Regions from separate parts of the Paenibacillus sp. Y5S-9 genome, predicted to be linked through region 2. Evidence: riboswitches for the same ligand, from Rfam matches in the RefSeq annotation. Region 2 holds a riboswitch; each other region holds the start of a gene.
The links. Region 2 has a riboswitch for S-adenosylmethionine ahead of mmuP (S-methylmethionine permease). Riboswitches for the same ligand answer to the same signal wherever they lie in the genome.

Region 1 (3,286 bases), 270 kb from region 2:
GAAATGCGTACTCTGGGTGTGGTATCCGTTGTTCTTATTCTGATGCAAGTAGTCATTGGTATTTTCATGATGGTGACAATGAACCGTCCGGAAGTATACATGTTCGTAGCTCTTGCTCATATGCTGGATATCGCCATATTGTTCGGGGTTTTAACCTATATGAGTTTCCTGGTGTACAAGCTGTATCGACCGGTTAATCGGTTCTAAGAGATATATCCATTCTTTATTCAAAGGTAATTGGGCTAAATATGAAAGTCCACCATCCAGTGATGTACATCATTGGACAGGTGGACTTTGTTTGATGTCAGGGGGATCAGGGCAACCTATGGCAAGCAGCAATTACACGGAATGGATGTTGTGTTACGTTTACGGTGATGAATTCTTGTTGATTTGGAAAAGAGGAGGTTAGATATGCTGCGAACGTTGTTGGGGGAAAAACCGCGTATAAACGAGGGTAAATTGAAGGCAGCGATGGACGCAATGGCGCATACGCTTGAGCTATTTCAACGACAAATGCATGTGGACCATGATCCCACGCATGACTATCGGAAACTGTATGTGTGGACTCAGGGACTCATCTCCTCACTGGATGAACTGGAGCAGAGCAGTTTCGCTGCTGCTCATTTTCGTAAAAAGGTCGTTGCAGGTTCAACGGATGATATGACGCCGACTGAAAAAGCCGAGTATGCACGGTATGTGTATTTCTACAAAGATGGCTTTATCCGCTGCTTTGCCATCCTGGATAAAGTGGGCACGGTATTAAATGAAATATTCCAGTTGAATACTTCAAATACCAAAGCGCATTTTTCTTATTTTACTGTGTTAAGGCAGTTCGACTATGCGAGGGAACATCATGATCTTGCGTTGCAATTAATACAGATCAAGGACTCTTATCGTGAGCCGATGAGCAAGCTGCGCAAACGACGTAATATGGAAATTCACTACATGAACTCAGAAATGCACGATGACCTGTGGCAGTTACACCAGACCATGCAAGGTAAAGTGAAATTGGAGGATCTGAATCAGCATGTGCAGGAAATGCGTCAGGGCGTCGATATGGTCTGTGAAACGTTAACAGCCTCTTATAGTTATATCAACAAAATATGGAAAAGAAATAATTCCCTTTGACAAATCGGAATACTTGGAATATACTGAGTTTCAATCGAATGTTACATGGATATAACTGATATTTCGGAAGTTACGTTCACATTATAAAGCATAAACTACATGAACTTATAAAATCCTACAACAACATATTTCTTATCGAGAGCGGCGGAGGGACAGGCCCGATGAAGCCCGGCAACCGATTTGTAACGACATGATACATGTGTCATTCGTTATAGATGTTAGGTGCTAATTCCTACAAAATGGTGCAAGACACGATTTTGGCAGATGAGAAGGTATATTCTTTCACGTGAAGAGCCCTCTTTGTATCTGCAAAGGGCTCTTTTTTTGTACTTTAAGGGGAGTTTTCCTTTAGATCGGGTAAAGATACATGTAGGTGGTTGGAAAGGGGCAAGTGCGATTGATTGAATTAAAAGGTTTAACGAAAACGTACGGCAAAGGGAAAAAATCTACAACAGCGTTATCCGAGCTGAACTTGAGCATCCAAAAGGGTGAAATCTACGGTGTGATTGGCCATTCCGGAGCTGGTAAAAGCACTCTGATTCGCTGTATTAATTTGCTGGAACGGCCTACGGAGGGTGAGGTATGGGTCGACGGAATCAACCTGACTGAACTGAGCAAAACCGAATTGCAGCAACAGAGACGCAAGATCGGGATGATTTTTCAACACTTTAATCTGTTATCTTCGGCAACGGTATATGACAATGTAGCTTTTCCACTAAAGCTTGTGAATACCCCCAAGGAAGCCATTGATCGCAAAGTGAAGGAAATGCTCGCACTGGTTGGTCTGGAGCACCATAGCAGCAAATATCCGGCTCAATTATCAGGTGGACAGAAACAACGTGTAGGGATTGCGAGAGCACTTGCAAGTGATCCGAATGTACTTCTCTGTGATGAGGCTACTTCGGCACTTGATCCGCAGACGACAAATTCAATCCTGAAGTTACTGCTCGACATTAATGAAAAATACAACCTTACGATTGTACTGATTACACATGAGATGCATGTCATTCAGAACATCTGTGACAAGGTGGCTGTCATTCATCAAGGCGGCATTGTGGAACAGGGACCTGTAACAGAAGTGTTCCTGAAGCCCCAACATGCGATTACGCGGGACTTCATGATGCGTGACCATGAAGCTGGACTTGCTCTGGAAGAGACCGCTCTGGCAAATGCAGGCGTTGAATTGCAGGCAGGTGCTGCTTCCAAACTTGTGAAGATATCTTTTCTGGGTAACAAAACGTATGAAGCGATTTTGTCCAGGACGGTACGTAAGACAGGTGTGGATTTTGCTATCCTGCAAGGGACAATCTCTACGATCAAACAGGTTCCTTATGGACAGCTGACCGTTCGGTTCGAGGGTGATTCAAATGCGATTGATCGGACGATATCAGAATTAACCGCAGAGGGACTCGATGTGGAGGTGCTTCGTTAGATGGATTTTTCAACCGTACGTTGGGAAGAGGTTGGTAAAGCTTCCATAGAGACACTGCAAATTCTGGGTGTATCAGGCCTGTTCACCGTTATCTTTGGTTTACCGCTCGGAGTTCTGCTGTTTATGACAGCCCGATCTGCTTCGATTAAGTCACGGACAGTGTACACTATACTATCCCTGATTGTTAATATTTTGCGCTCGGTACCATTTATCATATTAATTGTTGCTCTTATTCCATTTACTCGTATACTCGTCGGTACAGCTACGGGGGTGCTCGGCGTAATACCTCCTTTGGTTATTTCAGCAGCTCCTTATTTCGCTCGTTTGGTTGAGAACACGCTGCGTGAAGTCGATCGGGGTGTCATTGAGGCGGCGCAGGCGATGGGTGCATCAACCGGACAGATTGTAAGACGGGTGTTGTTGCCTGAGGCATTGCCTGGTCTGCTTGCTGGTATAACGATTACCATCGTTACGCTTGTCTCCTATACGGCGATGGCTGGCATGGTTGGTGGTGGAGGTCTGGGAACACTGGCAATTAACTATGGATACTTCCGTTATCAAAATGAAATCATGATTATATCCGTAGTGTCGATGATTATTCTAGTGCAAATTCTCCAGATGGCTGGAGATCGCTTGGTTACATTTTTCACCAGGAAATAACACATAGATAACATGATGGTCATGCAATCACGCGGATGCCACATGAAAAAAATGATTAGAGAAGGG
Region 2 (3,286 bases):
TTTGTTCGCTATATTACCTCTGGTATTGTTGCTTATCAGCATAATTCGCAAAAAAGGAGGCAAACACGCATGATTTCATTCCGCCTGTGCTTAAGAGTAACTTGTGCTGTGTTCATCCTGTGTATAATATCAGGTTGTTGGAGCAGCCGCGAGATAGAAGATCTAAGCTTGTATGTAGGTCTCGGGATTGACGTTGGAAAAGAGACCGATTTCGAGAAGAAGATTTCAGCGCAGGGTGGGCATTATCCCAAACAAAACAATGTCACAGCAACCGTTCAGATTGCCCCTGGGAATTCTAGCAGTCAAAAAAGTCAGCAATCTGGTTCACCCTCTTCTGGCAAAGAGTCTTATTCCAATGAGCAGCTTACGGGAGATTCCATGCTGCAAATTTTTCGTCAGTTTGCTTTGCGGCGAGATCGTCCACTCATTGGACATCATCTGAAGGTTATTGTGATCTCCAAGGATATTGCCAAAAAGTATGGACTGATTCAATTGCTCGATTTTGTACTCCGGGATAACGATATTCGACCGAACTGTCTTGTACTGATTAGTCACCAGCGGGCGGTTGATGTGCTTACCTCAGATGATCCTTCCCGTATTCCTGCATTTTACCTTACAGGCATTACGAACAATGCATACATTTCCAACAAGATTCTGGAACCCGTTTCGCTGGCAAAACTGGATGCACAGATGCAGTCCGGGTCCAGTTTTCTGCTTCAAAATGTGCTGAATGCCAATGGAGAGGACAAGTTCTCCGGGGGCAGCATATTTGCTGCAAATACAACCAAATTTCTGGGGGAACTCAGCCAAACTGATTTGGAAGCTCTGTCCTGGCTTATGCCTAAAAAACAAGGTGGTGTCATAAAAACATATAGTAAGGAGGGTTTCACGATACTCTATGAAATCAAGAAGAAGAAAATCAAAATCATTCCGAAGGTTAATGGCGATGATATCTCGTTCCATGTGAAGGCAGAGTCTGAAGGATGGCTAATGGAGGATTGGCGGGCACCGGAAGAAGAGGAAAAGGGTGCATATCTGAAAGAAATGGAAAACGATTTTGCTGAACTGGTCGAGCAACAGATCAAACAGTTACTATACAAGCTCCAACATACCTACAAAGTCGATGTTGCTGGTTTCCGCGATAGCATTCGTATTAAATATCCAAAAACGTGGAAGAAGGTTAAAGGGAACTGGGATGAAATCTTTGCTACTATACCCATTACGTATGAGGTAAAGACCTCCATCATCAATCCGGGGTCTTCTACGGAATAGCGAGGTGTGCCATTTATTATTTAAATGTTGACACATTCATGATCAATCGCTATATTTATAAAAAATCATTTTCTTATCCAGAGAGGTGGAGGGACTGGCCCTTAGAAACCTCAGCAACAGATCTGAAGGATACTGTGCTAATTCCAGCGGGTGAAAGCCTGATAGATAGGAGCGTTTGTTTTTATTTGTCAGTAACGGCGCACTCTTTAGGAAGAGTGGGTCTTTTTTGTTTTTTCTGGATGAAGAAGTAGGGGAGCAGCAGGTATGGAGAACAACAACGACAAAGGGCATTTTCAGCGAAAAATGCAGGCACGGCATGTGGTCATGCTCTCTCTCGGAGGAGTCATTGGAACGGGATTATTCCTCAGCTCAGGTTACACCATTCAGCAGGCGGGACCACTGGGAACCATTCTGTCCTATCTGATCGGAGCCATCGTTGTATATCTGGTGATGCTCTGTCTTGGTGAACTGTCTGTTCATATGCCAGAGACGGGAGCATTTCATAGTTATGCAGCCAAATATATCGGACCGGCAACAGGTTACACGGTGGCTTGGTTATACTGGTTAACCTGGACTGTTGCGCTTGGCTCCGAATTCACAGCCGCCGGATTGCTGATGCAGCGCTGGTTCCCATCGGTAAACGTATGGATATGGAGCGCGCTCTTTGCAGTGATGATCTTTTTGTTCAATGCTTTAACGGTGAAATTATTTGCGGAATCCGAGTTCTGGTTCTCATCTGTGAAGGTAGTTACTATTGTAATCTTCATTATTATCGGTGGCGCAGCCATGTTTGGTATCATTCCCATGGCGGATTCTGAACCGGCTCCATTTCTATCAAATATTACCGCATCCGGGTGGTTCCCTCATGGGGCTACAGCGATATTGATGACCATGCTTGCTGTAAACTTTGCCTTCTCAGGCACCGAGTTAATCGGCATTGCCGCCGGTGAGACGGAGAATCCGGAAAAGACGATACCAAAAGCTATTCATACAACGCTGTGGCGTTTGGTTATTTTCTTCATCGGAACGATTATTATCTTGTCGGCCTTGCTGCCCATGTCGGATGCCAGTGTACTGGAAAGTCCGTTTGTAGCGGTAATGGAGCGGGTGGGTGTACCCTATGCAGCAGACATTATGAACTTTGTTATTCTGACGGCGATTCTCTCTGCTGCCAATTCAGGCCTATATGCATCTTCACGGATGCTCTGGTCTTTGGCTGACAAAAAAACGATCTCTCCGTGGTTTGCCAAATTGACCAAAAGCGGGGTACCGCTGAATGCACTTCTGATCAGTATGGTCGGTGGTGCGCTGGCCTTGCTGTCCAGCATCATTGCGCCAGGTACCGTGTATATTACACTGGTTTCCATTTCAGGTCTGGCTGTCGTTGCGGTATGGATGAGCATCAGTGCCTCCCAATACATGTTCCGCAGACAATATATCCGGGAAGGACATGCGGTCAAAGATCTGGTTTATCGCACACCGCTGTATCCGGTGGTACCGATTGTTTCATTTATTTTATGCCTGGCTTCATGCATAGGTATTGCCTTTGACCCGACACAGCGGATTGCGCTGTATTGTGGGGTTCCATTTATTGCAGTATGTTACGCTGCTTATTATCTGACAGAACGTGTGAATAAGAAAAGAGGACAAGTACATGACTCAAGCACAACAGACTAATCCCATAGAACAGATCCTGCGTAAACATCCGGTCATGATTCTGGATGGAGCGCTGGCCACGGAACTCGAACAGTATGGCTGTGATCTGGATGATCCACTGTGGTCGGCCCGTGTATTGCTCGAGAATCCAGATGTTATCGTTCAGGTCCATGCGGATTATTTCCGCGCAGGAGCCGACTGTGCAATTACATCCAGTTATCAGGCGACGGTGGATGGCTTCCGCAAGAGAGGAATCGGAGAGCAAGAAGCGTTGGACCTGATTCGCAAGACGGTGCAGCTGGCTGCACAGGCGAGAGATGACGTGTGGGCAGAAGTGCAGAGTGGTTTAGTAGGGATA
Region 3 (3,286 bases), 2.9 Mb from region 2:
AGCTGTATTTCCAGTTAAGCTCTGGCATATTCGTAAAGTTCATGCCGTATATACCGGTAATGACCGTCAGCGGCATGAAGACCGTGGTAATGGCGGTAAATACACGCATGATCTCATTCGCCCGGTTCGCAATACTGGATTGGTAGGCTTCTCGCAAGTTGCCCATCAGGTCGCGATAAGTCTCAAAGGTTTCAGATATTTTTACAGCATTCTCATAGATGTCACTGAAATACTTTTGCAGTTGATCATCGATGAGACGCAGATCTTTTTTGTTCAGGGTGTTAATGACCTCTTTCTGAGGTCCGAGCACTTTCTTCAGCCACAGAATCTCACTGCGCAGCCCGATGATTTCATTCAGATGTGACTTTTTGGTGTGCATCAGAATGTCTTCCTCAAGCTTCTCGATCCGTGCTTCAATTCGGTCACCTACGGTGAAATAATTATCAACAATCAAGTCAACCAGCAAATACAGCAGACGATCCGGTGTACTGATTTCCTGTTCCCACAGGATTGGTTTCAGTGTACGCAATTCGCTGACCTTTTGCTTTGTAACACTAATAATGAAATGTCTGCCGAGGAACAAGTTCACCGCACGTAGAAATATTTCTTCATCATCGAAACGGATACTATTAATTACAATAAAATAATGGTTCTCATAAATTTCAATCTTCGGACGTTGTTCTTCGTCACTGAGACAGTCTTCCACAGCCAGATCATGCATCAAGAACAGCGGCTGAAGTACCGCCAAATCGTCTACGTCTGCATCAATCCAGTAAAATCCTTCCGCTGGTGGAGTCAGCGCCTGCTGAATGTCGTCCACCGGAATAAATACACCGTTGTTTACCAACCGGATTTTCATCGTCAATCTACTCCTTCTGCACCCGCCAACTTGGCGGATATTATCATTATGGGCGCAAAAAGAACAAATCAGCCGGTCGGCAGCGGAGCCTGGAGATCAGGGCTGCGTTCACTATATAATCAAACGGAAGTCACGTCCCGCTGCCGGCATGCTGATGTCAATTCTCTATGCAGTTTGTCGGAATTCGGCTGCCAGTCAGGCCTCGGGTCGCCATCCATTTAATATGTCACCTCTCACATAAGGGTTTATAACACCTTGTTTAGTATACCGCTGGTACAAGGTGCTTTCAAGCGCAAAAATGTGTCTATTTCGCGCCCTGAGGCAGTGTATGACAACGGATGATGAACGGTTCCGATCTGGGAAGCAGACATCGAACTGCATCTTGACGTGAGGGCATTAATGTAATAAAGTAGACGGTGAACCATATCTAATTACAATCTAATACAGCGAAATCTTATCAAGAGTAGGTGGAGGGACTGGCCCGATGAAACCCGGCAACCGGCGGTATACCGCACGGTGCTAATTCTTGCAGCGACTAAGTGTCAAGTGGCACTGTTGTAACTGAGAGATGAGAGAGGCGCATATCTTTTTTACATATGACCTTTCTCGAAATCCGAGGAAGGTCTTTGTTATATGCCCCGACTTCTCAGCAGTGATTTTCGCTAAGGAACTTGAGGTTGTTTGTAACGTTGGATGAAAGAGCAATTCAATGTTTTTACAAGCTCAAGGCAGTCTATACCTGTATTGATGTGAAGACATCAAGCCAGGGGTGGCTGCATCTATCTATGCAAAAGGAGGAGTTAGACTTACTATGCCAATCAAAATACCCGATACTCTACCAGCAAAAGAAGTACTTGAAGGAGAGAATATCTTCGTCATGGATGAAACTTCTGCATATCAGCAGGATATTCGTCCACTCCGTATCGCTATATTAAACCTGATGCCCACAAAGGAAACGACCGAAACACAATTGCTTCGTCTGGTGGGAAACACGCCTATTCAGGTGGATGTCGTTCTCGTACATCCCAAATCCCATACGTCGAAGAATACGTCTCAGGAGTATTTGGATCTGTTCTATAAAACCTTTGATGAGATTGAGCACCGTCGTTTCGATGGAATGATCATTACGGGTGCCCCGGTGGAACAGATGGATTTCGAAGACGTGAACTATTGGAATGAAATCCAGGAGATCTTTGAATGGACCAAAACTAATGTGACTTCAACCCTCCACATATGTTGGGCTTCCCAGGCAGGTTTATACCATCATTTTGACGTACCTAAGGTTGCACTGGATGAAAAGTGTTTTGGCGTTTTCCCGCATACCATCAATAAACCACATGTTCCGTTGTTGCGTGGATTCGATGAAGTATTCAACGTTCCACATTCCCGTCATACGGAAGTGAGACGCGAAGATATTGAAAAGAATGAGAATTTAGAGATTTTGGCTGAATCCGAGGAAGCGGGGATCTTCCTGGTTGCTACCAAAGACGGCAAACAGATTTTTGCCACAGGACATGCCGAGTATGACCCGTTCTCATTAAAGTGGGAGTATGACAGGGATACAGCCAAAGGGTTGGATATCGCATTGCCTAGACATTATTATCCGAATGACGATCCTTCCCGTGTGCCACCGGCTACTTGGCGCGCTCATGCCAACTTATTATTCTCTAACTGGCTCAATTACTATGTGTATCAAGAAACACCTTACGATATTGGCCCGCAAATCTAATCGAGATTACAGGAGGATGCAGCAATGGAAGACAACAACAAGTTGAAAATCGAAAGCCGCTTAGCACAAATTGGGTCCATCAATGAACCGGTAACAGGCGCCATTAACTTTCCGATCTATCAATCCACTGCGTTTCGCCACCCGAAGCTTGGACAAAGCACGGGGTTTGATTATATTCGTACAACTAATCCAACCCGTAAAGTGTTGGAAGAAGCGGCTGCAGCGCTGGAGTCCGGTGATGCAGGGTTTGCCTGTAGCTCGGGTATGGCCGCACTGCAAACGATTTTTGCCATGTTTGGTCAAGGGGATCATCTGATTGTATCGCTGGATCTGTATGGTGGAACCTATCGTCTGCTTGAACGCATCTTGTCCCGTTTCGGCGTAACTGCAAGTTATGTGGACACAAATGACCTTGCAGCATTGGAGAAGGTTCGTCAGCCGAATACCAAAGCTGTATTCATTGAGACACCAACCAATCCACTGATGATGATCACCGATGTGGAAGCCGTTGCTTCCTGGGCGAAAAGTTACAACCTGTTGACCATTGTTGACAACACGTTGTTGACTCCATTTTTCCAACGTCCGATTGAACTCGGTGCCGATATCATCATTCATAGCGCTACCAAATATCTGGGCGGACACAATGATGTGCTGGCCGGACTAATTATAACCAAGGGTGAGGCATTATCTGCAGAGAT

Region 1: it holds a riboswitch for S-adenosylmethionine, as region 2 does, so the genes downstream of both, V6669_RS25090 (methionine ABC transporter ATP-binding protein) here and mmuP (S-methylmethionine permease) in region 2, are expected to answer to the same signal.
Region 3: it holds a riboswitch for S-adenosylmethionine, as region 2 does, so the genes downstream of both, metA (homoserine O-succinyltransferase) here and mmuP (S-methylmethionine permease) in region 2, are expected to answer to the same signal.

What each region holds. Positions count from the first base shown of each region.
Region 1 is NZ_CP145887.1:5,701,529-5,704,814, reverse strand. It holds gene V6669_RS25100 (heme A synthase) at 1-207, shown strand, start outside; gene V6669_RS25095 (Cthe_2314 family HEPN domain-containing protein) at 412-1,128, shown strand; SAM riboswitch class I at 1,258-1,399, shown strand; gene V6669_RS25090 (methionine ABC transporter ATP-binding protein) at 1,526-2,560, shown strand; gene V6669_RS25085 (methionine ABC transporter permease) at 2,561-3,220, shown strand.
Region 2 is NZ_CP145887.1:5,968,901-5,972,186, reverse strand. It holds gene V6669_RS26405 (spore germination protein) at 1-73, shown strand, start outside; gene V6669_RS26400 (Ger(x)C family spore germination protein) at 70-1,272, shown strand; SAM riboswitch class I at 1,343-1,444, shown strand; gene mmuP (S-methylmethionine permease) at 1,537-2,949, shown strand; gene mmuM (homocysteine S-methyltransferase) at 2,927-3,286, shown strand, end outside.
Region 3 is NZ_CP145887.1:1,977,865-1,981,150, forward strand. It holds gene corA (magnesium/cobalt transporter CorA) at 1-859, opposite strand, end outside; SAM riboswitch class I at 1,311-1,434, shown strand; gene metA (homoserine O-succinyltransferase) at 1,671-2,588, shown strand; gene V6669_RS08905 (PLP-dependent transferase) at 2,613-3,286, shown strand, end outside.